Linked DNA regions of Chryseolinea soli. The main gene of each other region encodes a partner of the protein of the gene in region 2 in a complex. Links are inferred from orthologs where the notes say so. Each region holds a gene or a part of one and is shown on either strand. Other genes may lie near its edges.

Region 1 (15,643 bases), 2.5 Mb from region 2 along the record:
TAGTTGACAATTTCGGTTTCATTGTTTCGTCTTAAGAATTTGCGCGCTTTTGCCGAATCGTATGCCAGGGCCATCTCGACCGCAAAAGCATACTGCGGTTTACCGGCGACGTCGGCTTTTGGTGTGAACTGCCGGCATGTTTTTACATCGTCCTGATATGCCGCGTCGGTATCCAGATTGGCAAATCCCTCACGCGATGCATTTTCTGAGAATATGGGGTCGGACCGTCGCAACGAATCAAATTTGTCGGCCGGTAGCAGCGTATCAGCGCGCTCTAGTTGGCTAACCAGTATGACATTGCCCGCTTGAGTAATCGCTGCGCCGAGCATAAGATTGCCAAGCTCATCCCGAAGGGGTGGACAACTAACGGTATCTCTATGGAATCCACTGCAGTCGAAGAATGCGTCGATGCCGATAATTTTCGGTTTATACTTGCTGATGATCTGGATTTGTTGTGCGATTTCCCGGCGCGACAAATTGCCTATATTGACAACCACAATACTGGTGTCTACCGGCGGGTCTACGCGAAGCCCCCAGAAGACGTAATCAGTCAGCTCCACATCGCCAATGGCTTTGCCGATGGAGTCGAACGCGTCGAATATAGTCAACTGTGTAATCCTCACAATGCCCCACATGGCAAGGAAGACGAAGACCGTTGCGATGAAGCAATCGAGCCAGAATTTTCTCATGATGGATAAGAATGTATGAAGTAAATTTAGAAATTTACCTTGCATTACCATAGCCCTTGAAGCCACGACCCCGATCGAAACGCACACTCACCGAATACACGGAGGGAATCCGTCGTGGCGATCGCGTGCTGTTGGGACAGGCCATCACGCTCATTGAAAGCACCCTTCACGACGACCAAGCGCTGGCGGCACGGCTGCTTTCGGCCATCAGCCCAAAAACCGGTGGCGCTATCCGGCTGGGCATTACCGGGGTTCCGGGCGTTGGAAAAAGTACGTTTATCGAGGTTTTGGGCTTGTATCTCATTCAACAGGGAAAGAAGGTTGGCGTTCTCACCGTCGATCCCAGCAGCCCGCTGACGCGGGGGAGCATTTTGGGTGACAAGACCCGCATGGAAGAGCTCTCAAAAAATCCAAACTGCTTTATTCGCCCGTCGTCGTCGGGCAATGCCTTGGGCGGTGTGGCTCACAAAACGCGGGAGGCGATGCTCTTGTGTGAAGCCGCGGGGTTTGATGTGATCATCGTCGAGACCGTGGGCGTCGGACAGTCGGAAGTGTCCGTAAAAAACATGGTAGACTTTTTCCTGTTGCTCATGCTGGCCGGGGCCGGCGATGAGCTGCAGGGCATCAAGAAGGGCATCATGGAAATGGCCGATGCGATTGCCATCACCAAAGCGGAGGGTGACAATTTTTCGCGCGCGCAAGAAGCGCGGGCCGAATATCAACACGCCCTTCATTTGTTTCCGCCCGGTGCTTCGGGCTGGACGCCCCGCGTGGTCACGACTTCTGCCTTGACCGGCGAAGGCATTGAAGGCATATGGCATATGATCGAAGAGCATCACCGGCACACGCAAGCGTCTGGATTTCTCGACAGCCTCCGCAGACAACAAAATGTGGAGTGGTTTCGTGAATATTTCAAGGACGCTTTGCAAGCCGATCTCCAGCGGCACCCGACGCTCAAAACATTACGCAAAACGCTGGAGCGTGACGTGGAAGCCATGAAGTTGTCGGCCCAGGATGCTGCACAAAAATTATTGGAGGCCTATCATCAGGCGATCCGCGGAAGCAAGTCCTGAAACCAGAAAGATTTTTCCACCCGCTCGTTTTCGCCTTGCTGATTTTTCTTTTGAAAACTGTACTGCTTCTTCACCACCTCGCCGGTTTGGAATGGCACCGGTTTCTTAAAAATCGGACCGTCATACACCAATGTATGGTACTCTCCGTTCTCGCCACACGGGTCCACGCCAGGCCGAATATTTTCAGCAAAGGCCGTGTCGATCGTATTGCCTAGCTGGTCTTGCAAAAACTTGTCCGCATCGGCCGAACAGATCACTGTTTTAAATCCGATCGCGATAAAGTCATTCAATAACTTTTGCGTATCTATTTTCCACAGCGGATAAAGAGAGCTTAAGGCTGTGTTCTGCAACAGCTTCTCGCGAAACAAGCGAAGGTCTTCCAAAAAAATATCACCAAAAACAACCTGTTCGATGCCGCGTCGGGCGCATTGTTTGTAGTATGCGATCATCAACTTTTCATAGGCGTCGTGATCTTCGCTGGACGGCAGGTACAATTTTGTCAGTGGCAGGCCCAGGCCCGCAGCTTGTTGTTCGATGAGCGTTTCGTGCACGCCGTGCAGGCCCACGCGCCGGGTCTCTTCGTTCAACGTGGTATGAAGATCCACCACGTGGTACTCGCCCGACGTGAGGATCTTATATAAAGCGAAAGCGGAGTCTTTACCTCCGCTCCAGCTTATCGTTACTTTTCTTTTTGAATCCATAAGGACAATGACGGCATCCGTTCTTACAACAATAACCTCGTTTTAAGTGATAGGCTTCCGTGAACACGACAAAGCCGTTTTCCATGTAGTATAATACAGGTTCGTCTTTTTCCTCATGTTCTTCGTCTTTCATCTAAAAACAAAATTGGTAGGACTGATGCCGGCGGTGAATGTCTTTTTGAGCTTGCCATCGCTGGTGTAAATATAAACTTTTCCTTCCGAGCTATAGTTCAAGGCATCGCCAATCCATATTTCACCGTTGTCGGGATCTACGTTCATGGCATATTGAGTTATGATCTCTTCGGCCGAGAACAAAGGTGTTGTAGACGCGGTAGTGGCCGAGGTAGAAATCTTGTAGAAGCTTCCAGAGGCGCTATAGATCAAACCACTTTTATCGGGTGTAATGGCGAGGTCCGTATCGACGGAAGTGCCGAGGTTGATGGTTTGCTCTTTCTCGAATGTGGATGGGTTAATGCGATAGAGTTTGGCATCGGCATCGCCGTTGGCGAGCACCCAAAGCTTATTGTTGTTGTCAACCACCATGCCCACGGGAACGCCGTCCAATTCTATGTTGTCGACGAGTGTGTTGTTCGAGGGATCGATCACGCCCACGTTGTGGTTACTGCTGTAGCCTGAGGCTCCTACAAACAATTTATTGCCCACGTACACGATGTTTTCAATTCCTTCTTCGGTGGGAATCTTTTTTGTTACGGTGTTATTCGACAGGTCGATCACCAAAACATAGGAGTCCACCAGATTGTAGTTGTCGTCGTAAGGTCCCTGTACCGTGAGGTATCCCTTGTTGTCTACAACTTCCATGTAGCGCGGTTGAATGATCTGATCGTCGGTGATCGAACCCAGTCTTTCGAAGGTATTGGCATTGGCGATTTCGACCTTGTTGTCGCCGTTCACCACGATGTAGGCCTTATCGTCGTGAAAGATCATGGATTGCACGACGTCGCCTGCGTACTGTCCGGCGGCATTTCTAAAAATATTTTGCTGCAGGGTATCGGCTGTTTCATTATAATAGGTGATCGTGCCCGTGCCGGACAAAAACTTTCCTTCGTTCAACACGAAAGCGCCATGTTCGTATTTGCCCTGGGGCTTGTCGTCGTCATCGTTACAGGCCCATAGCGATACCGCTACGAACAGCACGGCGAAAATTCTTCGCATGTTTTTCGTCACATTAAAAAAAGAGGGGTTTCCGGACGGTTCCGTTTTGTAGTGAATGTTCATTGTTTCTTACGATTTAAGTGATAGGAAATTTTCAAGTTAAAGTTGCGGCCCGGCATGGCCCGACCGGCATAGAGTTGATAGGTTTTATCAAACAGGTTTTTCACCTGGAAAGAGAGCATGAAATCATGTTGATTTTGTGTCCACAATTTATTGAGCGACAAATCGGTCAACACAAACGGATCGAGCGCATACACCGACGAATTGGATGATTCTGTGAAGCGTTTACCCGAATATTGCAAATACACATTGGCCGACCATGTTTTATACACAGCACTCACGGTGCCCGAACCCGTGTGAAGGGGAGTATAGATCAGTTGTTTGCCTACTGCGGCCGCGTCCGTATCATCCGTCTCCAGTGTTATCGCCTGTGTAAATTGATAGGACAGCTTTGCACGAACCGTCACTATTCCTATGTTCACCTGGTCTTCTACGCTTGTCTCTATGCCATCGGTCCTCACTTGCTTCACGTTGCGGGGGCGGTATATGCCCTGCTCCATGGGGATCCACTGGATCCATTGGTCGATGTGCTGGTAAAATCCGCGGGCATTGATCTTCAGCATATGATAGCGCCATCCCAGTCCAGCCTCGGCGGCGTAGCTGGTTTCGGGTTGCAGGTCGCGGCTGCCGGCTTCTTGCCAGTAGCGATCGTTGAATGTGGGGGCGCGGAAATTTTTGGAACCGTTCACACTCAGCAACCACTGCTGTGCGGAATTTTCGAACAACACCACATCGGCGCCGACGTAGGGCAGCAAAGGGGCCGTGACGTGCGTGATGAAGGGCTGTCGCAAATTGAATGACGCCGAAACTTTTTTAAAGGTCTTTTGAACGGCGGCGGCCAGATCCACACGATCTTCTTCCGGCGAAGTGGGGCCGTATTCTTTCACTTTGCCGATGATGTGATTCCACTCGGCGCTGCCGGAAACGTTCCACTGATTTTTAAAGGTATACTGATGGCTGGCCGAAGCGATCCAGCGGACAATTTCGCTCACGGTACCATTATAAATGATCTTGTCGTCGACAAAACCACCACCAATCTTTGACAATCCTTGTGTGGTGTTTTGTTCGTAGAAAACACTGAGGCGATGATTGCGGTCGTCTTGCTCGTCGGTGCTGTTGTTGTTGCCGATGGTGGGCTGGATCTCTTTGTGGGAGTCGTTGAACCAGTAGTCGAGGGTGATGCGGCGGGCTTCGGAAAAAGAATATTGCGCGTGTTGCACAAAGCCCTGTTGCCAATAGGCGGCATGGGGTTGTCGTTCGCCATACCCGGGAATGGGGAAGTCGTTTTTGGCTTGCACGCGATAGAGTGATGATGAGGAAGAAAATCTTCCAACGCGAAACGATCCTTTCAACGAGGTGAAATAGCGGCCAAAGCTTCCCACCTCCTGGCTAACAGACAAGATGTTGGTTGTCGAACCTGTAGACGACAGCAACACCGATCCGCCAAAGGCACCACTGCCAAAGCGCGCGCTTCCCCCACCCGCATGCACCTTCACATCGTCGAAGGCTATCGTGGGCAAGATGGAGAAATCGGCCTGGCCAAGCGAGAAGCTGTTGATGTTGATGCCGTTCCATCGCACGGCCACATGCGAGGGCGATGTGCCGCGCATGCTGATGCCCGACAGCATGCCGTTGCCATAGTTTCTAAAATAGACCGGGAATTGAAACGCCAATATCTCTCCCAGGTGACGTGACTCTTGCTGCGATCTTAACGCCGAGTCCAGGCCATAGAATTGACCGCCGGCCAAGTATTTTTCGTCGGGGAGGCCATAGACCGTTACCGGCTTCAGCACAACGGAGTCGCCCTGGGCTTTCGCGAGAAAACCGACGCTGACACATCCCAGAAAAATACCCAATCGCAAAAGCATAGCGCGTTTGATGGCGACGGATGCAAAACCAGACAGAGCCGGAAGCAAGGGCTTTCGAACACTCCTGACCTTTCACCCGAAAGTCAAAAATTAAAGTTTGTAAGGATTGATGGCAGGTCTCCTGGCTTTTCACATCGCTGACGCCTTCCCATCCGCCGGCGGCGAACAGTGGCTAATTAGAGAGTCAGCGATAACTATGTGAATTACAGTTGCGGGGACAGCTCCGGAATTGACGTGGGTCGTACCGGTATTCCCTTTTAATCTCCTGATGCTGGTGCAGCAAGAGAACCATGAATCCGAGACAAACATACTATGCAATTCTGTAAAACCAAAGGACCTCTCCATTCCTCTCCTATCTTTGCGGCATGAGATCGACCTTTATCCTTATTCCTTTTCTCCTACTGGTTGCTTGTTCAACCCGAAAAACAGAAACACCTCCTGCGCCCATCAGCACCTCTTCGGCCACGACCTTGCATTACGCAGAAGGGTTCACCGTTCGTTATGAAGGCCATGTGAAGCATGTGGAAGTTACCCAGCCGTTTCAGGGTGCCACGTCCGGCTACAAATATTTGCTCGTGCCGCGCAACGAGAATATCCCGGCACATGCCGATGATGAAAAAGTGATCCGCATTCCTTTGCAATCGATCGTGTGCACGGCGACGACGCATATTCCGTTACTCGACTATCTGAATGAAAGCGACAAGCTGACAGGCTTCCCCACCACCGACTATATCAGCTCTGAAAAAATGCGGCAGCGCATCGACGCTGGAAAAATACAGGAGCTGGGGGTTGACCAGGGCATGAACCTCGAACGCCTGGCCGTGTTGAAACCCGACATGGTGATGGGCTACAGCATGAACTCGGACTACGGTCAGTTTAAAAAAATGGAAGAGCTGGGCGTGCCGGTCGTGTTGAATGCAGAATACTTGGAGAAACATCCCTTGGGGCGCGCGGAGTGGATCAAGTTTATGGCGCTGTTCTTTGATAAGGAGAAGCTCGCCGATTCCGTGTTTCGAACCATCGAACAAAGCTATCTCGAAACGAAGGCCATGGCCGATCGCGCCACGTCACGGCCTTCGGTGTTGAGCGGTGTGGTGTATAGCGATGCGTGGTTTCTACCGGGAGGAAAAAATTATGCCTCCACCATCTTAAACGACGCGGGGTGTGACTATTTGTGGAAAGACGATCCCTCCAGCGGGTGGCTTCAATTGAGCTTTGAGTCGGTTTATGAAAAGGCGCACGATGCCGATCTTTGGATTGGGCTGGGCAGTTACACGTCGCTTCGCGAGATCGCGGCGGCCGACCGGCGGTATGCAAAATTCGAATCTTTTGTTCAGAAGAAGGTCTATAATTATGATGCACGAAAAGGTGCAAAGGGTGGAAGTGAATATCTGGAGTTGGGCTACTTGCGGCCGGATATCATTTTGAAGGACCTGGTGAAGATCGCGCATCCGGAATTGGAGCCGGGGTATGCGTTGTTTTTTTATCGGGCCTTGGAATAGGTTGAACCACCTCACCTTCGCTAAAGCTTCGGCGAGCAGGCAAAGTCAGCGCAAAGGTGCTTTCGTTTGAGACTTAGTCGAGGCGAGTGACGTCTACTTTTACCGATAGGTTTTGTTTGCCTGAGCTGAAGACAATGCCTTTTATTGGAGCCACGTCGTGATAGTCGCGGCCAAAAGCTACGGTGATGTGATTGTATGTTGGCAACAAGTTGTTTGTCGGATCGAACTCCACCCAGCCGATCGAAGGAAAATAAACCGATACCCAGGCATGCGATGCATCCGATCCCACCAGCTTCTCTTTGCCTGGTGGTGGCAAGGTCTCGATGTAGCCACTTACGTAGCGTGCGGCCAGCCCCATGTTTCGAAGACAACTGATCATGAGGTGAGCAAAATCCTGACACACACCCTTCTTTGCTTTCACCACAAATTCCACCGGGGTATTGATGGTGGTGAACCCAGGCTTGAATTCGATGTTCTTGTAAATTTTCTGCATCAACGCGTGGCAAGCCGACCATAAGGTGGCGTCTTCTGCAAAACAGTCTTCTGAAAATTTCTTGATCTCTTCGCTGTAGGGAATGTAAGTCGACGGCAATGTGTATTGAATGATGTCAAACAGTTCGTCATCCTGCGACGCCAGGCGTTGCTGCATGTCTTTCCACAACACGGGCGAATCCAAGGCGCGATCGGCGTTGGGCCGGCCTTCGAGGTTTACTTCACTTTCGGAGACGATCTCCAAATGATCATGGTCGGTATAGGATGAGAAGAACAAGACTGTGTTACCAAAAAAATCTTTGCGATAGGTGAGGTCATCCGGTGGCGGCTGGATCTTTATCTGGGAAGAAATGCAGGTGTGTTGGGGAAGGTTCAAAGGCGTGAGGCAAACGCGATTGTGGCAGAGACTAACAGGGTCCTGGTAAGTATATTCGGTCACGTGTTTTACTTTGTATCGCATACACCAATTTTTATACTTCCAATTTGAAATTGTCTTTTGTGCCCTGGTATTGATACGTAGAGTGACTGAAATACCAGGCCGTGAGCTTCACCGACAACAATGATATTTTCGAGTTGAGCACTTCACACACGCGATCCAGCTCTAACCTGAATTCCAGCTCTTTGTCCACCGCCATCAGCGTCTCCACATTGATGAGGCGCACCAGGCTGTAACACTCGAACACGATGTTGGAGATCTCGCTATCATGAGCGCCCTTTTCTTTTTGCGGAAGCTGCTCCACGAATTTCAGCAGCTGTTCCAGCTGCGACAGTATGGAGATGGGGTTCTGTTTGTTCAGGAATAACAAGTCGATGGCGGGCGCAATATCGAAATAGGTGCGATACACCGATCTGTAGTTGGACAGGTTCTGGTTGCTCACCAGCAGGGCTTCCAATATCTGGAACTCGATGTGCTCTTCATATTGAAATGTGAGAAGCGCCCGGTATTGCGTCAACTCCAGCGATATCTCTTCAATGAGCTGACCGATGCGATACATCAACCAACCTTCGCCGCGGTACATGCTCTGACGGTTCATCTCCAAAAATGACAGCAGGCTTCCGTTCAGCTGATCCAACAGCGTGAACACATGGCGTATGCCTTGCGGCTCCAGCACGGCGAGCTTGCGCTTGGTGTCCTCCATGTCGTCGATGATACGCCAGTTGTCGATGGACCAGCGGTCGCGCACGGCGTACATGGCTTTCAACAAATTATTCACCGTAAAAACGATGCTTCCATGCTGGTTCTGATCGCAGATCAGCTTGTGGATCTCGTTGAGCCGGTCCTCCACGGTAGCCGTCTCATTTTCTTCCAGGAACCCGGGATACGTACCGGTGATGTGCGTAATGGTATGCAGCAGCGCACTTTGCGCTTCGGACTCCTGACCGTTGCTGGCATTCCCGCCTTGACCCAGGTTGCGCAATACGATGCGAATGAACCGCGACGTACGGACTACCCGTTGTGCATAACGCCCTACCCAAAAAAGGTTCTCTGCCGCACGACTGGGCAAAACAGCTTTTCTTTTTAAATCAGAATGATGCAACAACGACGGGGTGTTGCTCTTCACCGAAGTTTCTACCCAAGTGTCCTTGGCGATGCCACCGTCCTGGTTCGACACCAGAAAACTACCCTTCTCGGGCGAACAACGTGTGAGACCACCGGGCATGATATCGTAGCCGCCATTGGCCGCCACCAGGAACGTACGCAACACTGTGTAGCGCGGTTCCAATTTGCCCTTTGTGAAAACCGGTGATGTTGAAAAACCAACTTCTTCCTGGCCTACATATAAATACGGCTGCGCTTTCATGCGCCGGATCAAATCTTCTTTTTGTTGTTTGGAAAGCTGGCTGCCCATGACCGTTCCCGATCCGGTCGTGCGATCAATTTTTTTGATGACGAGCTTATCGATATTATCCATCACAAAGCCCATCTCCTTGGGTTGCCCGCACCACCAGGTGGCCACCATTTTGAAAACGGGATCTTCGTTTAGAAAATATTTGAACACATTGTGCATGAAGGCCATCAATCCTGTGTTCTCCAGGATGCTGCTTCCCAACGGATTGGCTATCGACACATTGCCCTTGCGGATGGCTTCCAGTAAACCGGGGATGCCCAGGTGCGAGTCTTCGCGAAGCTCCAGCGGATCGCAATAGCTGTCGTCGACACGACGGAGGATGATGTCTACTTTCTCCAGGCCTTCCACCGTTTTTATCCACACAAATCCATTCCTCACCACCAGGTCTTCGCCTTGCGCCAGCGTGAAGCCCATGTAGGAGGCCAGGAAGGCATGTTCAAAGTAGGTCTCGTTTCGCGGGCCTGGGGTGAGCAGTACCACGCGGGGTTGCTCCTTGCCTTGCGGGGCAATGTCGAGGAAGGCCTGCATCATGTTGTTGAAGAAGCCTCCGAGTTTGGTGGTTTGGTGGTTGCGGAAAAGTTCGGGGACCACGCGGTTCAAGGCGCTCCGGTTCTCCAACGCATAGCCCATGCCCGAAGGGGCTTGGGTCCTGTCTTTCAACACCCACACTTTTCCATCGGGGCCGCGCGACAAGTCGGCGGCGTAGAGGATCAATTGGTTGGCACCGGGTAATTTTATTTTATCGCACGGACGCAAAAATCCGGAGTGTGCATAGATCAGTTCGGGGGGAATGATCCGCTCCTTCAACAGTTTGCGTTCGCCATATAGATCTTCCAACACTTTGTTTAGCACATAGGCACGCTGCTTCATGCCACGCTCGGTGATGCGCCATTCGGCAGCCGGGATGAGCAGGGGCATCGTGTCGAGCAACCAAGGCCGGTTCAGGCCGTCGGTGTCGCCGTAGACGTTGTAGGTGACGCCGTTTTCTTTGAGGAGCTTTAGCAATTCCTGCTGCCGGCTTTTCAATTCCTGGGGATCGAGTTGCTCGATGTTGTGGAGCAATCTTTTCCAATGGTCCTTTACCTCACCCTCAAATCCAAAGCACTCGTCCAGCTGTGTGCGGTTTGCAAAGTAACCTCGCGTCCAGGTTTGCAGCGGGGTGTTGGGGTTTATGCTTTCCATTCGGTGAGGTGCGTCAGAATTGCCGTAAATCTAGTGTATGTGGATACTCGGGGCTTACTTTTATTGCAGGCGGATCAAATTTCCTTGGAATCTCGTTCTTTTCCAAATATCGGCCAACGCCCGCCACGAACGTTTCGCGCGGCGTGACCGGCCCTTGCGTGTGGCCCTCGCTCCAAAAACGGCTGATCCTTCTCCCCTCCGCTTCAAACGCGTTGACAGGAAACGTATCGTAATTTCTTCCTCCCGGATGCGCGACGTGATACGTGCATCCTCCTATCGCCCGGTTGTTCCAGGTGTCCACGATATCAAATACCAAAGGCACATCTTTGCCTAACGTGGGATGCAATGCCGAAGGCGGGCTCCAGGCGCGATAGCGCACGCCTGCCACGTACTCGCCTTTCACGGGTGTCTCCGACAACGGCACGGGTGTGCCATTGCAGGTGATCATATAGCGGTCCTTGTTGAAATTCTTTACTTTCACTTCGATCCTTTCCACCGATGAATCCACAAAACGCGCCGTGCCGCCGCTGACGGCTTCTTCACCCAGCACATGCCACGGTTCGATCCCCATGCGCAACTGCAACTCCATATCTAACAAAGTAATTTTTCCATGGAGCGGGAAACGGAATTCAAAGAATGTCTCCAGCCACGCGAGGTCGAAGGGATAGCCCGCTTCGGCCAGGTCGCGTGTTACCTCCGCCAAATCTTGTTGCACGTAATGCGGCAACATGAACGTGTCGTATAACGCCGTGCCCCAACGGACGAGCTTGCGCTTGTAGGGCATTTTCCAGAACCAGGCCACGAGGCTTCGCAGTAACAAGAGCTGCACGATGCACATCTGTTTGTTTGGCGGCATGTCGAAGGCGCGAAACTCCAGGATGCCGAGACGGCCCGTGGAACTGTCGGGCGAATAAAGTTTGTCGATGCAGAATTCCGCGCGATGTGTATTTCCGGTAATGTCAATCAACAAATTCCGGAAGATGCGGTCCACCAGCCAGAAGGGCACGTCGCCTCGCTCCGGGATTTGGTTGAAGGCGATCTCCAACTCGTACAACATCTCCTGCCGTCCTTCATCCACGCGGGGTGCCTGGCTGGTAGGTCCAATGAATTGAGAGGAGAACAAATAGGACAAGCCGGGATGATGCTGCCAATACGTGATGAGACTTCTCAACAAGTCAGGCCGCCGCAGCAACGGACTATCCGACGGTGTGATGCCGCCGATGGTGATGTGATTGCCGCCGCCGGTTCCCGTATGCTTTCCGTCCAGCATGAACTTCTCGCTGCTCAGACGACTGAGACGTGCTTCCTCAAAAAGAATATCGTAGTGATTGACCAACACCTTCCAGTTCTTCGCGGGATGAATGTTTACCTCCAACACACCGGGGTCGGGCGAAAGCCCCAGCTTGGTCAGGCGGTTGTCGCGCGGGCATTCGTAGCCTTCGATCACGACTTTGAGTTTTAGTTTTTCTACAGCGGCCTCGATCGAAGCCAGGAGGTCCATGTAGTGTTCTGCATATTGCAGCGGCGGCATGAAGAGGTAGATCTTGCCGTTTCGCAGCTCGATACACAATGCCGTTTTCACCGTATAGCCATCGAAGGTGGTATCGGGCTCTTTCGATACTTCTTTTTTCTCCAGCTTTTCTTTGAGGTCTTTCGGTTCTTCTTCATCCAAAACCGTAGTCGCAAAAAATTCCTTAGGGAGCGCACCGGGTTTTATTTCGTCGAAAAAACGGTGCTGAACGTGCTGGTGAAAATCTTTCAGCGCCGGCAAGCTCTCGAACGTGCTGCGCTCCACCGGCCGTTGTGTTCGCTTGGGGCTGGTGTAGAGCAATGATTTGAGCGGCAAACGCAAACCGATGGGTGAGTTCCCCGGAATGAGCACGAGATGATGGTTCCTGAACTCCCATTGGCACGAGAGCCATTGATTGTTCCAGTGATTCCATTCCATGGGAATGACATACCCGGCCGGTGTGGCCATGCCGTTGACCAGCAATTCCGCCAGCTTTCTGCGCTCCAGCGGATCATCAAGATTAGCGCTATAGGGATCGATGTTTACCGGTACTTTGCTTTCCTCCCAAAGAAAAAAGAATGCATCTTCCAAAGCCGGGTGGACATGGTCGGCAGGAATATTCAGAAAGCGGGTGATCTCAACGGCTAGGCTATGCACATCTTTGATAGTGAATGACGAAGCGTTGTCCTCCAGATCCAGCAGTGCGTCATTCTTCCAGATAGGCTGGCCGTCGTTTCGCCACAGTGCAGTGTATTGCCAGCGCGGCAGGGGCTCGCCAGGATACCATTTTCCCTGACCGTAGTGCACCAAACCACCTTTGCCAAAAGCGTTCTTCAATCGCCTGATCAGCTGGGCACCCAACGCTCTTTTGTGGGGACCATCGGCGGCTGTGTTCCATTCCTTTGCTTCCATGTCGTCGACAGAAACAAAGGTGGGCTCGCCGCCCATGGTGAGGCGCACATCACCGCGTTGCAGGTCCTCCTCCACTTTGTTGCCCAGCGCCATGATGGTAGCCCATTGCGCTTCGCTGTAGGGTTGTGTGACGCGCGGGTCCTCGTGTATGCGGAAGACCTCGTTCTTGTAGGCGAACGTGACTTCGCAAACATCGGTCATGCCCGTGACAGGCGCAGCGCTCACAGGGTCGGGCGTACAGCACAGGGGAATGTGCCCTTCTCCGGCAAATAGACCAGACGTTGGATCGAGTCCGATCCAGCCAGCACCGGGGATGTATACTTCGGCCCAGGCATGCAGGTCTGTAAAATCATGTTCGGTGCCGGAAGGTCCATCCAATGCTTTTGTGTCGGCCTTCAACTGAATGAGGTATCCGGACACAAAACGCGCGGCAAGACCCAGGCGGCGAAAGGCTTGCACCAGCAGCCACGCCGAGTCGCGGCACGAGCCGCTTTTTAGCGTCAATGTTTGTTCGCATGTCTGCACACCGGGTTCGAAGCGGATGGTATAGCTTACATACTGCTGCACCGCTTGGTTCAGGCTGACCAATACGTCGATGGTGCGCATCTTTTTTTTAGTCGGGTCTACCGTCTCGAGCCACTGCGAAAAAACAGGACCGGTCTCTGCGACCTCGAAATAGGGCAGCAATTCTTTTTCGAGCTGCGGGGTGTAGGCGAAGGGAAATTCCTCCGCATAACTTTCAATAAAAAAGTCGAAGGGGTTGATCACAATGATCTCGGCGATCACCTCCACCTCAAATTCCAGCACGGTTGTCTGTTCGGGGAACACCACGCGTGCGAGGAAGTTGCCAAACGGATCCTGTTGCCAGTTGATGAAATGATTTCCGGGCTTCACCTTCAGCGAATAGGACAAGATGGGGGTGCGGCAGTGGGCTGCGGGACGCAAACGGAACGTATGCGGCGACAGGTTTACCGGGCGATCGTATTGATAGGAGGTCTGGTGCCGGATAGCAACTTTGATGGACATAAAAAATGAAGTGATTAAATGTTAAAATACTTCATTTTAAAACCAGATGCATGGTGTGGACGGCGATAGTTTAGGCGTTCCCAAACCGTCGTCTTTTCAAACGATTGTGCTCCCTAAAGTTTTTTATGGGCAGGCGATTCTGAGACCACAGGGCGCAAAACAACGCGACGCGGCAAAAAAAGCCTGCTAAGCCTCGATGGCTTCCGTCACGATCTTGAGGCCGGCCTCTTGCATGGCACCGAAACCACCGTAGACATTGATCAGGTCGGTGAAGCCATAGGTCTTCATCAGCGAGATGGCGGTCATGGAACGATAGCCGCCGCCGCAATGCACGATGTAAGGTTTGTCTTTATCCAGCGTGGTTGTGACGGCCGGAAAATCTCCGAGCGGCAAAAAGGCCGCACCTTTGAGATGACTGATGTCCCATTCGCCGTGTTTGCGTACGTCGAGCACTTGGGCACCCTGGCGCATTTCATTTTCCACGGCATCGGCTGTGATGGAGTGTACTTTGTCGAGGTTGCCTTTGTAGGTAGCGATGCCACCTTCGAGGTAGCCCACTACTTTTTCGTAGCCTACGCGGGCCAGGCGCAGCACGGTTTCGCTTTCTTTTCCCGGCTCGGTGATCAGCACCAGGTCTTTGCGGATGTCGATCAGCGTGCCTACCCACACGGCAAACTGGCCATTGAGACCAATGTTGATGGCTCCGGGGATAAAGCCCTTTTCAAAAATGTCGGCGGGGCGGGTATCGAGCAGGATGGCGCCCGTGGCAACGGCTTTCTCAAGCGCTTCCTGTGAAAGTGGCGTGGTGTTGCCGGCGATCACGTCTTCGATGGGATCGTAGCCGCTTTTGTTGATGCGGGCGTCTTCGAAGAAATATTGGGGTGGCGGCAAAATGCCGTCGGTCACTTTCGAAATGAATGCCTCCCGGGACATCTCTTGCAGGGCGTAGTTGAATTTCTTTTGTTCGCCAATGGTGGAGAAGGTTTCCTTGCCGATATTTTTTCCACACGCCGAACCAGGCCCGTGCGCCGGATAGACCATGACGTTGTCGGGTAAGGTTTTTATCTTCCGGGTAAGCGAATCATACATGAGGCTGGCCAGTTCTTCCTGGGTCATGATGCCATCCAGCAAATCGGGACGTCCCACATCGCCCACAAACAAGGTGTCGCCGCTAAACAAGGCGTATTCATTGCCGTTTTTATCGATCAGCAAATAGCAGGACGATTCCGGGGTGTGGCCAGGGGTGTGCAGCACGCGGATCTTTACTTCGCCCAGGGGAAATTCTTCGCCGTCTTTGGCATTGTACACGGCATAGTCCGTGTCGGCGCCGGGACCGTAGATAATGGGGGCCTTTACTTTGCGCGACAAGTCAATGTGGCCCGACACAAAATCGGCGTGGAAATGGGTCTCGAAAACATATTTGATCTTGGCGCCTCTCCTCTCGGCCAGCTCCACATAGGGTTCGGTTTCCCGCAGGGGGTCGATAATGGCGGCTTCCCCGTTGGATTCGATGTAGTAGGCGGCTTCCGCCAGGCAATTGGTGTAAAGCTGTTCGATGTACATGTTTCGCGATAAAAGTTGAATGGGCGATGTAAGTTTATCTAC
Region 2 (15,890 bases):
ATGCCAACCACGGCAACAGTCAAAACGGTAGCGGCTGGGCCGAGCTGCGCGAAGCACAGACGCTCACCCTAAGTCTGCCCCGCACAGGCATGGCCGTGACCACCGACATCGGCGAGTCGCATGACATCCATCCGCGGAACAAGCAGGATGTCGGAAAACGATTAGCCGCGATTGCGTTGCACGACACGTATGGAAAGAACGTCGTGTACACCGGGCCCGTGTGCAAAACTGTGCTCTTGGGGACGGGAAAAGTCGAGCTCGCGTTTAATTCGATGGGCAGTGGGTTGATGGTGAAAGACCGGTATGGTTATGTAAAAGGCTTTGAGGTAGCGGGAGAAGATCATGTATTTCACTATGCCAAGGCGTACATCGAAGGGGATCATGTAGTGGTGTCTAGCGATGACGTGAGAGCGCCCATCGCTGTGCGATATGGATGGGCGGATGATGCGGGCGATGATAATCTGTATAATAAGGAAGGATTTCCGGCGGGTCCGTTCCGGACCGATACTTGGAAAGGTGTGACGGAGGAGGCGAAGTTTGATTTTGAAAGGTAGCGCGAGGCGGCTCAAGATTTGAGGCGCAGAGACGCAAGAAGAACGCAAAGAGAAGCACTGCCTTTGCGCCTTTCTTTGCGTCCTTTGCTCGCCGAAGCTCTAGCGAAGATGATCTGACGACCTACACCACCTTCGGAGGAATAAGTTTATATACGACGGGCGTCACAATCCGCGACAACAGTGTGGAGCTGATCAACCCACCAATCAACACGATCGCCAATGGAGAGATCAAAGGATTCACCGACAATGCAATCGGCATCAAGCCACCAATCGCCGTCAAAGAAGTAAGCACGATTGGCAAAAACCGGACCTCCCCTGCTTCCCGTATCGCTTCGTCGATCGATTTCCCTTGCGCCCGCAATTGATTTGTGAAATCCACCAACAAGATCGAGTTCTTCACCTCCACACCCGCCAGCGCTATCAACCCAATGATGGCAACAAAAGACAACGAGTTACCCGTCAGGAACAACGCGATCACCGCGCCCACAACCCCCAGCGGAATAACGCTCAACACGATCAGCGTGCTCTTAAACGTTTTGAACATGAGCACTAACACCGCCACAAACATGAAGACCGTCACAATGATCACCGTTCCCAATCCGCCAAACGATTCGTTGCCGGCCTCCACATCGCCACCCATCATAAAGCTGTAGCCGGCAGGTAATTTGGTCGACTCCATCTTGCTCACCACTTCGCGGATCACTTTATCGTTGAGGTAACCTTTTTTCACAAAGGCCGAAACAGACACCATGCGATTTTTATTGTAGTGATCGATCCGGAGCGGCGATGTCTCCAACTGCAACCCGGCGATCTGCGCCAACGGCACAGCGGCGCCTTGACGATTATTCACAAAAAGATTTTCGAGCGATGCCAACGTGGCGCGTTCCTGTTTTGGAGTGGTCAGATGAATGCTGTAGTCCTCTCCCTCTGCGTCGGAGAAACTTCCCATATCCAGGCCGGCCACGGCAAGCCGAACGGTGCGATCGATATCCACTGTATTAATACCCGTCATCCGGGCTTTGTCCTGGTTGATGACCACGCGCATGTCGCTCTTCAAATTGCTGACGGGGTTGTTCACGTACAACGTGCCTTCGGTTTGTTTCAGCATGTGTTCGACGCGACCCGCCAATGCTCGGAGTGTATCCAGGTTGTCGCCAATCAGGCGAATTTCTATCGGCGCAGCCACGGGCGGGCCTTGTTCAAAGTTCTTCACCTCGATCTTTGCACCAGGATACTGGTTGAACTGATCGCGCAACGCATTGATGATCTCCAATTTTTTCTCGGGGGAAGCATGTTCGTCCAACTGCACAAAGGTCTGTGCAAAATCCGTGTGCTCGTTTTCCTGCGACACATTGTAATAGATCCGGGGATTACCCTTGCCTACGTTGGTAGCAAAGAACGACACTTCAGGAATGGCCGAAACCACCCTCTCCACATAGCGGGAAACCGTATCCGTTCTTTCCAAATTGGTTTGCAAAGGGGTGATGGTATTGATGATGAACTGTGGTTTTTCCGATGCGGGGAAAAGCCCGAAGCCGATGATGGGGAAAAGCTGCAACGAAGCAAAGAAAATGATACCGGCAGCCACCAGCGTGATCACGGGTTTCTGCAAAGCCTTGTCCAACAGTCGCGAATAGCTGCCGTGGATCAATCGTTGCAAACCGCGCAGGAAAATGTTGCCGTGATCATCGCCCTTGTCTTTCAAAATACGGCTCGACAAAAACGGGATGATCGTCAACGACACCAGCATGGAGGCCAGCACGGCCATGATCACCGCCAGGGGCAACCCGCGGATAAAGTCTCCCGCGCCTTCCGGCAAAAACACCAGGGGCATGAAGGCGATGATCAGCGTCACCGTACAGCCCACAACGGCCAACCCAATCTGGCGTGTTGCCTTGATGGTGGCGTCCAGTCGCGAATGACCTTCGCGCATCCATCGTTCGATGTTTTCCACCACCACAATACTATCGTCCACCAGTAAGCCCAGCGCCACTACCAACCCCACGATGCTCAACTGATTCAAACTGATCCCGAGCAAGTTCAACAACACCAATCCAATGGCCAGCGACAAGGGGATAGAGATCATCACGATCGTGGCAGCGCGTCCACCCAAGGGCAGAAGGGTGATCGACACGAGGAGGATCGCGATGAGAAAGTCCTTACCCAATCCCGCCAAACGTCCATTCACGTTGTCAGCCTGATCGAAGTGGTTCACCATGGCAATGTTCGACGGCAGTGTCGCCTCAAATTGCTTCAACACCGGTTTGTACACTTTTTGCGTTTGTGTGATGTTGAGTCCAGGCTTTTGAGCTGCCACCACAAACACACAACGGTGACCGTTGAGGCGCGTAATGTGCGTAGCTTCTTCAAAAGTAATGGATGCGTCGGCGACATCGCTCAACAAAATATTTTTACCGTTTGCGGTATAGACAATCGTATTCCGGATCTCATCCAGGTTCGTATAGTTCCCGCTCGTTTTGATGTTGAACGATTTGGAACCGGCGATGACACTGCCCCCGGGAATGTTGGCCATCTCGCTTTGCAAACTGCCAATGATGGCGTCCATCGGAATGTGCATCTGCGCGATCTTTTCCAAACGCAACTCAATGCGAACGATCTGTTCCGGCAAGCCCTGGATCTCCACGTTCTTCAACATCGGAATTTTCTCCAACTCGTCTTGCAAGGCTTCCGCTTGTTTCTTCAACACGGTACGCGAAGCGTTTTCCGAAATGAGGGCGATCTGCAGGATGTTCACATCCGAAGGCTGGAATTTATTCACCTCCATTGAATATATGTCCTTGGGCAATTCCGATCGAAGGCTGTTCAATTCACGGATCAGCTCCTGGTATTTTTCATCCGGGTCGCTCTCATATTTAAACTCCACACGAAACACGGCCAGACCATCGCTGATGGTGGTGCGGATCCGTTTGATGTCTTCCAACTCGTTCACTTTATCCTCGATGGGATCGACCACCAACTCTTCCATATCCTTGGGGCTTGTGCCCGGATACACAATGATCATCGCAAACTGCGGCGACTCCACATCCGGGTCTTCGCTGCGCGGCATGGTGAGCAGCGTGGTGATGCCCACGGCGGCGGCCATCAAAAACATGATGAGCGTGAACTGATAATTTTTTACCGCATATTCAGAAATTTTCATAACCGCTTATTTAAGGATTTGGATGGGCGAACGATCGGAGAGATAGGCGCTGCCGGCAATGACCAGCGCAGTGGCATTTTCGAGACCCGCGCTGATGCGAATGGTGGCCCCATCAAATGAAGCAATGGTGACGGGCTGTTTGCGGGCGGTGCGTGAATCGTCGGTCACAAACACAAAGCCTTCGTTTCCGTTGGCGTCCAGCACGGCTTCATAGGGAACACTCCACGAAGTGACCGATACACCGGAGTGGATCACAGCCGAACCAAACATGCCGGCCGCCAGCTTCACGCCATCGTTATCCACTTTCAATTCCAGTGTAAAGGCGCCGGTCTGCGGATCGGAGGTTTCCGATCTTCTCAGTACAGTGCCTTTAAATGTCTTTTCCGGGAAGGCGTCGATCTGCACACTGGTCTTGTCGCCGTTCTTCACGGTTGCCCACTGTTTATCGCTCACCCCAACCTTAAGGATCCAGTCACCTTTCGCTGCACCGTTTGTCTCCAACACGGGGTTGCCCGTGCTCACCACCTGGCCGGCGTTCACAAACTTGCGCAACACAAAGCCGTTGGCCGGTGCATGGATCTCGGCAAAGGTCCGGTTGAATGTCACAGCTTCCAGTTGTTGCTTGGCGATGTCGAGGCCGGTCTGCACGTTTTGCAGTTGCTCCAGGGTGGCCACGCTGTCGCGATACAAGTTGGTGACGCGTTGGAGATCGCGTTGTGCTTTTTCATAGCTAAAGCGGGCTTGGGCCACTTGTGCATTCAATTCCGTGAGGTCGAGCGTGGCGAGGAGTTGTCCTTTTTTTACGGCTTCACCTTCTTTCACCAACACGGCGCCGACCACGCCGCCGCTCTTAAAACTCAAGGTCGTTTCATCGTCGGTGGTGAGTTGGCCGCTAGCCTTGATGTCGGTGAGGCTGGTCGATTTTTCCAGTGACATGACTTTCACCGGCACGGGCTCGGCGGCGTTGGGAATCGCCTTGCGTTCGCCCTTGCTGTCGGTGCAGGCTTGGAGCGCCACAGTCGTCAACAGGATGGCACCGGCAAACAGAAAATTCTTTTGGATAGTGTTCATATGGATTCGGATTGATATTTTTTTTAGAAAGTATAAGAAGCGGTCTCGCGCTCCAGCCGGGCTTCGGCCGTGAGCATTTCAAACAATCTCAGGTTTTGTTGGAGCTGTGAAGAGGTAAGCTGGTTGCGTGCATCCAGAAATTCGATCAGCGTGTTGATACCTTGCTGATAGCCCTTTTCCACCAGGTTGAAGTAGCTCTGCGCCGATTTCAATTGCTCGCGCGCTGCGGCATAGTTTTGTATGGTGGTTTGCAAATCGTTCTTGGCCACATCCGCAGCAAGCTGAAGCTGTTCCGTGGTGCGCGTCAGGTTCAACTCTGTTTTGCGCATCTCCAATGTGTTCTGACGGATGCTGATGTTGTTTCGAAAACCTTGAAACAACGGGAGCGAAAGTTGCACACCGACGAGATAGTACTTCGACTTGTCGTTGAACTTCCAATCGGATGCTTGCGAACCCAGGTCGAGGAAGGCATTCACTTTTGGCACGCGGGTGAGTTTGTTCAGGCGAATGGAAGCGGCATTGATGTCGCGCGAGGTTTTGATCATTTTCAGTTCCTCGCGGGAAGCGATGTCGGTTGACGCCGTATCCAAAGCCGTGGCGTCCGAGAAAGTATAAGAGACTTCAATCTCCCGGTCCAAGGGCTTGTTCAATAAAAAATTAAAATACTTGCGGGCATTGACTACGCGGTTCTCCGCACTGTTCAAGTCGGCCTTCACGCGTTCGGCTTCGCTCTTGCTGCGCAGGTAGTTCGCGGGCAAGCTCTTGCCATTGCGCAGCAGCGACTCATTCACTTCCACGTTCTTATTGACCAACCCAAGCCCGCTCTCATAGATCTTCACCGCCGCCACCGCCGCCAGGTAACTAAAGTAGGCCGACTTGATATCCAGCACCAGCTGTCTTTTATACAGCTCGACCTCGTATTGCTTGAGCACAATCTGCTGGCTTTGGATGGACCGGTTCACATACAGGTCGGTGTTCACCAACGGCAGCGACGTGCGCACCCGTGCATCATAGAAATTGTGCGGAAAAAAATTCTGGTTCACGTTCTCGATCTGCGGAAACTTGTCGCCTTGGGTGAGTTGATTGAGGGAGGCATACACCGGGTTGAGCAAGTCGCCTACCGGAATGGCAATACTTCTTCCCCCCTCGCCCGACGTGTAGTCACCCAGGAGATTTACAGAGGGAAAAAAGTAACTGCGGGCAATCTGCAGGGACTGTTGTGCCTGCTGCAGCGTGATGTCTTTTTGCTGCAGCACCAGGTTGTCCTTCAACCCTTCGGAGACATAGCCATCCAAAACGGTTTGCGCCGTTAAGGCTGCCGAAAGCGTGGTCAGCACGATCGCAAGGCCATATCGGATCAGTTGGTAAGGTAGATTAGTTTTCATTGAACATTTAGTTTACACTGTTAATTACTATGGCAAAATTTTTTAAGCAGGCGACGTGTTGTGCATACGGTTCAGGATCTCGTTGACCATGTCACAGGCTCTCATGGCCAAATTGGGCTGGTTCAACTCGCTGACGACGGAACAGCGGTTCCGGATCTCGAGCGAACAAATGCCATGCACCATCGACCACGTTGTGAAGGCCAGCACCTCGGCGTTCATGTCTTTGAAATAACCTTTGGCGATACACTCTTCTATAGTATTCACCAAAAAGCCAAAGGCGCGGTCTCCCTCCTCCCAATCCAACTCATCCTTTTTTTCTTTCTCAAGGGCATTCATGGGCGACCGGATAATGAACATTAGATCATAGAATTCCCCATTTTCCAGGGCAAACGTCACATAAGCCTTGCTGATGGCCTTCAGGCGCTCAAACGGATCCTCCACATGCCCCAGGGCGCGGAAATATTGGTTGAGCAACACAAAACCCTCACGGTGCAGGGCGTAGAAAATGTCATCCTTATCCTTAAAATAGAGATAGATCGTGGTGGGCGAATACTCGATGCGCTCGGCAATGTTGCGGATGGACGTTTCCTCATAGCCACGCTCCATGAACAACGCCTTGGCGGTTTGCAGGATCTTGGCTTTCAATTCCTCTTTTTGGCGCTCTTTACGGGTTGATATGGTCATTGCATTGCTGATATTTTACTTAACGGTGTTAAGTTACAGAATGTTTTAGATTTCCTGAAATTTTTTTTGATGCAAAAACTTGAGGGAGGTACGCCGAAAGTGGCTAAATGGCTAACTGACGCGCATTTTGAGCTTTTTGCCCAGGTCGTCTACAGTAGCCTTGAAATTGGGATCGGTTTTCATCATGTCCTCAACAGATTCCAGGGCGTGGATCACCGTGCTGTGGTCGCGACCGCCAAAGTTCTCGCCGATGAGGGCCAGGGTGAGCTGGGTATAGCGCTTGCAGAAATACATGGCCACCTGGCGGGGGATCACGATCTCGCGCTTCTTCACTTTGCCTTTCATGGCGTCCAGGTCCACCTTAAATGACTCGGCTACAGTCTTTTGTATAAAATCTACGCTAACGTCGGATTGGATTTCCTTAATGATGTTCTTCAACACTTCCTTTGCCAATTCCAGGTCGATCTCCTTCTTGAGCAGGGTGGCGTGGAAAATGAGCGAGTTCAGCACCCCTTCCATGTCGCGCAAGTTGGTGTCTACGCTGTAGGCCAGGTATTCCGACACTTCCGTGGGAATTTGAATGCCGTCGGCCTGCATCTTGCGGTTGATGATGGCCAGCTTGGTTTCAAAATCGGGTTCCTGGAGGTCAGCCGTCAATCCCCATTTGAAACGGGAGAGCAGGCGTTCCTGGAAGCCTTTCATGTCGCGGGGCGGGCAATCGCTGGTCATGATGATCTGCTTGCCCGACTGGTGCAACTGGTTGAAAATATGGAAGAACATCTCCTGTGTCTTCTCACGGCCGGCAAGGAATTGCACGTCATCGAGAATGAGAAGGTCTACTTGCTGATAGAAGTTCTGGAAATCCTGCAGCTTGTGATTTTGCAGCGCGTTGAGAAACTGGTTGGTGAAATCGCTTTGATCGACATACAACACCACCTTGTTGGGCATGTTGTTTTTGATCTCGTTTCCGATGGCTTGCACCAAGTGTGTCTTTCCCACACCGACACCGCCATACAACATCAACGGGTTGAATGATGTGATACCGGGTTTCTTTGCTACTGCGACCCCAGCCGAACGCGCCAGGCGGTTACAATCACCTTCTACAAAATTATCGAAGCTATAGGCCGCGTTGAGTCGCGAGTTGACGGTGTGCGGATTTAAGGCTTTAATGGAGAAAGGTGAATAGTCGTCGGAACCAAAACCGTTCACAGCACTGCGGCGGTTGCCTGCACCATTGGCGGGATAGTTAACCGATACGGCAGGCGCTTGCTGATTGCCACTGTCGACCACCACGGAATACTCCAGCCGGCCGGTAGGTCCCAGCACGGTGTGTATGGCACGCTTCAGCACGGGCACATAGTTATCTTCCAGCCATTCGTAGAAAAATTGAGAAGGAACTTGTATCGTCAGCACGTCGCCGTCTACCCGCAAAGGAGCAATCGGCCTGAACCAGGTATTAAAGTTCTCCTCTCCTACATTTTCCCGAATCACTTCAAGACAATCGTTCCATACTGTACTGCAGCTAACTTCCATGGTTGATCTCCAAATTCAGTGTGATTTCAGACTCTGTTTGAGAAAGGGAGACAAAGATGTAAAAAAAGAGATAAACAAAACAAGCCGACCTATCCTTGATTTTTCAGAAAAATATGTGATTAGAAAAATTTGAAAATTAAACACCACCAGTTCGGAAAACTTGACTAAAATTGGATTATAATAAAGAACCCGCATGTCTGAATCCGCTATCCACAGCCTGCTACGGCAATCTTTCCCCATTTCGAATAAAGCCGATTGGTTGCGGACCGCTGCTGCGGAGATCGAGGGAAAAGATCCCGCCGAAATATTGGCCTGGAAGCTTGACGGCCTAACTTTTTCTCCGTATTACGACCGCGCCGATGTCGCGCCACTACAGTATCTCAAAAATTTTGAACTATCCCCTTCACCGCACGCGCATGCTGGTGCACGCTTTTGGGAAAACCTGCCACAGCTTGTCGTAACGGATGAAAAAAAAGACAATGCTACACTCCTGCATCAACTAAACAATGGCGCCGACGGCATCCTACTGGATCTTCGAAATCGCCAAACGGTTGATATAGCCGCCCTGTTGAATCAAGTGGAGTGGCCCTATTGCAACGTCTCTTTTTTCGTGACGGATGCATTCCTGGAAAACTTGTTGGCGACCCATGTTCAGAAAAAAAATTATGAGCCACATTCCCTTTCCGGGACGATATGGTGGAATAATCTCCCTGAAAAAAATATTCCCAAACTTTCATCGCTCGCACACCTCACCCATTTCAGGCGCTGGGGCATCGTAGGCGAAGCTTCATCACCCATAGAGGAACTCGCGAACGTCTTAACAAAAGCAGCCCGGTTGATGGATGCGCTCACGGAAGAAGGCGTTGAAAAAGAAATGGCTTGGCGCAACCTCGCATTGTCCATACCGGTCGATACCGATTTTTTTTGTTCAATTGCAAAACTAAAAGCCTTGCGTCTACTCTGGTCTCAGCTGGCGCATGCGTTTGGTATACCCCCCATCGATAGCATGGCCCTGCATCTTCACGTGCGCTCTGCGCCGTGGATCAACGAAAAATTTCAACCGCATGGTAATCTGTTGAAGGCAACGACGGCCGCTATGGCCGCCGTGATGGGCGGCTGCAACGCGCTGACCATCCACGCCGAAGATGCAAACAACATGACGATGACGCGCATGGCTCGCAATGTGTCTTCCATTTTACGCGAAGAATCGCACCTCGACAAAGTGGCCGATCCGTTGGCCGGTACCTATGCCGTGCAAGAAATGACGCATGCCCTGGCGCATGCGGCGTGGACGTTGCTTCAACAAAATCTGCAACAGCCATGAAGCCCGATTTCTCACGCATCCCCGCGAGCGCCTTTGTGCTCCCGCCCGCACCGGACAACACGCGCACGGGTTCATGGAACAGCCCTGAAAAAATTGCTATCCCTGCACGCTACACGTCAGCCGATCTCAACGGTGCAGGACACCTCGATTTCTCGGCGGGCATTCCCCCCTTTCTTCGCGGGCCGTATGCCACGATGTATACGACCAAGCCGTGGACCATCCGTCAATACGCCGGCTTCTCCACCGCGAAAGACTCCAACGCATTTTACCGGCGCAACATCGCCGCCGGGCAACGCGGCCTTTCGGTGGCGTTTGATCTTGCCACACACCGCGGCTATGATTCCGATCACCCGCGTGTGTCGGGCGACGTGGGCAAAGCTGGGGTGGCCATTGATTCGGTGCTGGACATGAAGATCCTTTTCGATCAGATCCCGCTCGATAAAATGTCGGTATCGATGACCATGAACGGTGCGGTCATTCCGATCATGGCCTTTTACATTGTCGCCGCAGAAGAACAAGGTGTGAAGCCTGCGCAGCTGAGCGGCACCATTCAGAACGACATCCTGAAAGAGTTCATGGTGCGCAACACCTACATCTATCCGCCGGCCCACTCCATGCGCATCGTGGCCGACATCTTCCGGTATACTTCACAGCGCATGCCAAAGTTCAATTCCATCAGCATCAGCGGCTACCACATGCACGAAGCCGGTGCCCCGGCCGATGTGGAGCTGGCGTATACGCTGGCCGATGGATTGGAATACATTCGCGCCGGTTTAGCCGCCGGGATTGCCATTGACGATTTTGCACCGCGTCTTTCATTCTTCTGGGGCATCGGCATGAACTTCTTTATGGAGGTCGCCAAGATGCGTGCCGCCCGTCTTTTGTGGTCGAAGCTGGTGCAACAATTCCATCCCAAAAATTCCAAGTCGATGGCCTTGCGCACGCACTGCCAAACTTCGGGATGGAGCCTGACCGAACAAGATCCTTACAACAACGTGACGCGCACGTGCATCGAGGCGATGGCCGCGGTGATGGGGGGCACACAATCGCTGCACACCAATTCGCTGGACGAAGCCATTGCACTGCCCACCGATTTCTCGGCACGCATTGCACGCAACACACAACTGTACCTGGAAAAAGAAACCGGGATCACCCACCTCGTCGACCCGCTGGCCGGCTCGTACTACGTGGAGAGTCTCACGGCGCAACTGACCACTCATGCCTGGCAATTAATGGAGGAAGTGGAGCGACTCGGCGGCATGACGAAAGCCATCGAGAGCGGTGTTCCGAAAATGCGCATCGAACAAGCGGCCGCCGCCAAGCAAGCCCGTATCGATTCGGGCAAAGATGTGATCGTGGGCGTGAACAAATATGCCACCGACGAAAAACCCGACTTCGATATTTTGGAAGTGGATAATACGGCCGTGCGGCAAGAACAACTTGAGCGATTGATCCAACTGAAAGCCGAGCGAAACACCGCCGCAGTAGAGATGGCGCTGCAAGCATTATCAGACGCCGCGGCCAACGGCACGGGTAATCTGCTGGCTCTGGCCGTGGATGCCGCGCGGCTGCGTGCCACGCTGGGAGAGATTTCGGCGGCTATGGAAAAATCGTTTGGCCGCTACAAAGCCACCATCCGTTCAATTTCGGGTGTATATTCGGGAGAGATGAAGGATCAAAAGATTTTTGAAGAAGTGCGCGAACTCGCCGACCGCTTTGCCGAACGCGATGGCCGGCGCCCCCGTATCCTGGTAGCCAAGATGGGTCAGGATGGTCACGATCGCGGGGCCAAAGTGATCGCCACCAGTTTTGCCGACCTCGGCTTTGACGTGGACATCGGCCCGTTGTTTCAAACACCGGAAGAAGTGGCCATGCAAGCTGCGGAAAATGACGTGCATGTCGTAGGCGCTTCCAGCCTTGCCGGGGGCCACAAAACACTCGTTCCGGCACTGATCACAGCCCTAAAAAAAATCGGACGACCCGACATCATGGTCATCGCCGGTGGGGTTATTCCCGCGCAAGACCATCCGTTCCTCCACGACGCGGGCGTCTCGTTTGTCTTTGGCCCGGGAACCGTGATCACGACGGCCGCCCGCGACATCCTGGAACGCCTCATGCCGGAATAGAACGACCAGCCTAGCTTTGGTTCGCTGCCGAAAAGCGGCCTTCCCTCGCTGTTTAAAATTCATTACATTAGTAGTCCAATTCAAATACTTGCTCCATGAAACTTGCCAGGTTGCTCCTGTTAGTGGTGATGTGTGTGACCGCCGCTGAGCCCTTGTTTTCCCAAAACAAAAAGTTTGACAAAAGCCTCAAAAAGGTCGATGCCAGCTACGCTTCCGGAAGTTTTGCGAAGGCTTCTAGCGGGCTTGAAAAACTAAAGAAATCCGTCGTGGCAAAAATGGGGCAACAAAATGCCTACATGCCCGGCTTGCTGCTGCGCGAAGCCCGCATCAACCTGGCTTCGGGCATGCTCACCGACTTTGACAAAACGCTGGCGGATGCCCTGGCCAACAGCCAGACCATGTATGGCGACAACAGCGCAACCTATGCCGGCAACCTCATCGACGTGGCCGAGATCTACAACGAATACGGCAACTTTCGGGTAAGCCGCGAATACCTGGAAAAAGCTAAGGAACTGCTCACAAAGACCAATCAGTATTCGGATGCGCTAAAAGGACGCGTGGCATTGGCCGAAGCCGAAGCCATGACAGGCCAGGGCTTTTGCAACGACGCGGTGGCTACACTGCGCAGCGTGGAGAGCTATTTCGCAGGTCGCGCGGTAGAGAAAGAGACCAAGGTGGATGGCGCAACCATCAAAACCGTGCGGGTACCCGACGAAGAATTATTGTTCCGCTACACCAGCTATGCACGCCTGCTCACCCTGACCGCCAACGCCTACGCCAAAAAAGGAAACCTCCTTTCGGCCGACTCCGCTTTTAAAGCAGCGCAAGTGTGGATCCGAAAAAACCAACGCTTCATGGGCGAGACCAGCCTGTATTTGGTGCAAAACAATTTCCTCTACGCCCGCATGCTGGTGGACAACGGCAACGAGCATCGCGAGAATGACCTCGAATTCGACAACCTGTTGAACGATCTGAAACGCCGCGCCAATCCCACCTACACCCTGGGCCACGACATTTATCTCGCCTATCTCCACCAAATGCTGGAAGAAGAAAATCGCGCCCGCTACCTGAACGTGAAGCTCGAGTACGAGAAGATGATCGACAAGTATTTTCCGAAAACAAGCCTCGTGCGCATCAACCTGAAAGCGGTAGAGTTTGATTCAAAATTTCAGCGCGACAAAACCAAAGACCTGGAAACAGACGCCATCGCCCTCATCAAATCGAAATCGCTTCCCAAAAATTATCGCACCACCGAACGCACGTTGAATTTTTTGTATGAAGTGGCGCTGCGCGAGAAACGCTACACCAACGCCGAGAGCTACCTCACACAGATCTCAGAAATTCAGAAAGAACTTTATGGCGAAACGTCGCCGGAATATCATCTCTCCCTGATCCGGCTGGCCGGTTTCTATCTCGACTATACCAACAAGATCGACGAAGCCTCCAAGATCTATGAAGAAAGCTATGCCAAGATCGTCTCGAAGGAAATCGGCCCCTGGCACAAAGACAACCTCAACATCCTGAACCACCTGGCAACGTTGTATGAATACGCCGACAAGTACGCACTCGCCAGCGCCACGCTCGACAAGGCTTCGGACGTAGCGCGCTCCAAGTTCGACGACAAAGATCCTGACTACGGCGTGGAACTCGACCGTATCGCCGGATTGCAGATCAAACTCGGACAGTACGAAAAAGCCGAAGGGAACCTGGCAAAAGCACTGACCATCCTGGAAGAATATCGCAAAGACGACGCGCGCATCGGCGACTATGTGCACGTGATCGAAACGCAAGCCAAGCTCTTCGGGATCAAAGGCCTCTTCGACGAAGCCGAAGATAACCTGGAGCGGTCGCGACGACTCATCGAGAAAGCGAAAGTGGCCGTGGGTAGCGAGCTGAGCACTGCGGAAGAGTTGACGGCACTGTTCATCCAACTGGGACGCTATTCGGAAGCCGACCGTTTGCTGAACACGCAAATCCCCGAATACGAACTGCTTTATGGTAACACCTCCTTGCGCCTCATCGAGCCCCTGGTGAACAAAGGACGCCTCGCCCTGGCCAAAGGCGACTACACCGAGGCCGAACGCATTGCCCTGCGCGCCAACCAACTCGCCACGAAATCCTATGGCGAGATCTCGACCAAGACCGCCCCGACACAAAAATTGCTCAGTGACATTTATTATACGCTGGGCGACTACGACAAAGCCGAAAAGAATGTGATCAAGGCCGTCGCCAGCCAGGAAAAACAATTTGGAAGAAATCACGTGGAGGTGGCCAAATCGCTCTCGCAACTGGCCCTCATCAAGTTCTACAAAGGCGACAAGCCGAAGGAAGTTGAAAAGCTCATGCTGGAGTCGCGCGACATCATGGCGGCCAAGCTGGGCAAGGACAACCCCCAGTATGCCGAGATCCTGAAGAACGTTGCCGTCCTCTACATCTCCGAAAAGAAATTCGATCTCGCCTTCAACTCGCTCACGGTGGCCGAAGGCATTTGGCGCACAAAGACGGGCACCAAGAACAACATCAACGCCGCCGGGATCTATACGCTGACCGGCGATGTTTACTATCAATTGAAGAACTATAAGAAGGCGGAAGAATTCTACAACCAATCGAAAAACCTGTACGAGAAATTCTTCAGCATTACCCACCCCGAGTATGTGAAGGTGATGTCGAAATTGAGCAAGGTGGCCTACATGCAGAAGGATTACAAGCGCTCAAAACGCCTCATCGAAGAATCGCTCACCAACTACGAAAGCTTTATCAAACAATACTTCCCCGCCCTGAGTGAACGCGAAAAGGCAAAGTACTGGAACACCATCAAAGGCGACTTCGAATTCTACAACACGCTTGCGCTGAGCAACCTCGACGACTTCAAAGACCTGTCGGGGAAAGTATACAACTATCAATTGCTCACGAAGGCCCTACTGCTCAGTTCGTCTATCAAAATACGCGAACGCATCCTCAACAGCACCGACGACCAGTTGAAGATGCAATACAGCACGTGGGTACAAAAGAAGGAACTCCTCACCCTGGCATTGTCCATGAGCGCCACGCAACTGGTAGAGAACGGCATCGACCCCGCGGCGCTGCAACAGGAAGTGGAGCGGCTGGAGAAAGACCTCAGCCAGCGTTCGGAGTTGTTCGGCCAGAGTTTTGAGAACAAGCGCGTCACCTACGATGATGTGAAGAAAGCGCTGAAGCCCAATGAAGCGGCCATCGAAATGGTGCGCTACCGTTATTTTAATCACGACTTCACCGACTCGGTTATTTATGCGGCGTTATACCTGAAACCCGACTTCTCCCGACCTAAGGCCATCCTGATCAAAGACGGCAAAAAGCTGGAGACGCGCTATTTCAAATTCTATCGCAACGCCATCACCGGCAAAGTGCCCGACGAAGTTTCGTATGGCGTGTTCTGGAAACCCATTCAGGATGAGGTCGGCCAATCGGCCACCATCTATCTTTCTGCCGATGGCATCTACAACCAGATCAACCTCGAAGCCATTCCCACACCCGATGGCAAATACGTGATCGACAACGCCAACATCGTGCTGGTGAGCAACACGAAAGATCTTTACATCCGGAAGATAAAATCAAAACAAAGCCCCTCCGAAAACACCGCCTCCATGTTTGGCAACCCCACCTTCTACGCAGCAGCCACGGGCGACCAATCCATTTCATCGCTACCCGGCACGGAAAAAGAAGTGACGCAGTTGCAATTCATCCTGAAACAAAAAGGCTGGATCACCGCCGAATATGTGGAACAAACCGCGTCGGAAGAAAATGTAAAGGAGATGAACAGCCCCAAGATCTTTCACATTGCCACACACGGATTTTACCGTCCTACCGTGCAGGCAACATTGGAGGATGAACTACAAGGCAGCGAAGCCGCCCTAAATCAAAACCCGCTGATGCGCACCGGCCTCTTGCTGCGCGGTGCCGGCGACTTGATGGAGAAGACAGAATACAACTACAACATGGAAAACGGCATCCTCACCGCCTATGAAGCCATGAGCCTGAACCTCGACAAGACCGACCTGGTGGTGCTGAGCGCCT

What was found.
Region 1: the proteins of scpA (region 2) and meaB are in contact, whole or in part, in a crystal structure (PDB 8DPB), measured with the Methylorubrum extorquens proteins. The link is inferred for Chryseolinea soli from one-to-one orthologs. Residues at the interface, in SOR27001.1 of Methylorubrum extorquens: Glu577, Glu578, Asn579, Asp580, Gly581, Arg582, Arg583, Arg585, His596, Ala604, Ser605, Ala608, Asp609, Gly611, Phe612, Asp613, Val614, Asp615, Ile616, Gly617, Pro618, Leu619, Glu625, Arg628, Gln629, Val631, Glu632, Asn633, Asp634, Glu661; in SOR26638.1 of Methylorubrum extorquens: Arg20, Ala21, Ala24, Arg25, Thr28, Ser32, Arg33, Arg34, His37, Thr98, Gly99, Gly100, Ser101, Ile102, Leu103, Lys106, Thr107, Ala110, Ala113, Ile114, Asp115, Arg116, Ala118, Phe119, Ile120, Arg121, Pro122, Pro124.

What each region holds. Positions count from the first base shown.
Region 1 is NZ_CP032382.1:2,746,757-2,762,399, reverse strand. The notes cover bases 1-2,753. They hold meaB (methylmalonyl Co-A mutase-associated GTPase MeaB), read left to right. Parts: upstream 1-745; coding sequence 746-1,762; downstream 1,763-2,753. Other genes in these bases: D4L85_RS11880 (DUF5074 domain-containing protein), read right to left, coding at 2,593-2,753; D4L85_RS34405 (DUF5522 domain-containing protein), read right to left, coding at 2,420-2,548; D4L85_RS11885 (Dph6-related ATP pyrophosphatase), read right to left, coding at 1,735-2,463; D4L85_RS11895 (CHASE2 domain-containing protein), read right to left, coding at 1-689. Also shown: more of D4L85_RS11880, read right to left, coding at 2,754-3,636; D4L85_RS11875 (TonB-dependent receptor domain-containing protein), read right to left, coding at 3,696-5,564; D4L85_RS11870 (ABC transporter substrate-binding protein), read left to right, coding at 5,930-7,066; D4L85_RS11865 (transglutaminase family protein), read right to left, coding at 7,140-8,018; D4L85_RS11860 (circularly permuted type 2 ATP-grasp protein), read right to left, coding at 8,029-10,590; D4L85_RS11855 (transglutaminase family protein), read right to left, coding at 10,604-14,038; D4L85_RS11850 (MBL fold metallo-hydrolase), read right to left, coding at 14,225-15,601. UniProt on the Escherichia coli protein: Binds and hydrolyzes GTP. Likely functions as a G-protein chaperone that assists AdoCbl cofactor delivery to the methylmalonyl-CoA mutase (MCM) ScpA and reactivation of the enzyme during catalysis.
Region 2 is NZ_CP032382.1:272,177-288,066, forward strand. What follows is about bases 9,273-12,272. They hold scpA (methylmalonyl-CoA mutase), read left to right. Parts: upstream 9,273-9,707; coding sequence 9,708-11,837; downstream 11,838-12,272. Other genes in these bases: D4L85_RS00985 (methylmalonyl-CoA mutase family protein), read left to right, coding at 9,273-9,711; D4L85_RS00995 (CHAT domain-containing protein), read left to right, coding at 11,933-12,272. Also shown: D4L85_RS00955 (sialate O-acetylesterase), read left to right, coding at 1-554; D4L85_RS00960 (efflux RND transporter permease subunit), read right to left, coding at 676-3,714; D4L85_RS00965 (efflux RND transporter periplasmic adaptor subunit), read right to left, coding at 3,721-4,785; D4L85_RS00970 (TolC family protein), read right to left, coding at 4,809-6,170; D4L85_RS00975 (TetR/AcrR family transcriptional regulator), read right to left, coding at 6,213-6,854; chromosomal replication initiator protein DnaA, read right to left, coding at 6,966-8,387; more of D4L85_RS00985, read left to right, coding at 8,581-9,272; more of D4L85_RS00995, read left to right, coding at 12,273-15,890. UniProt on the Escherichia coli protein: Catalyzes the interconversion of succinyl-CoA and methylmalonyl-CoA. Could be part of a pathway that converts succinate to propionate.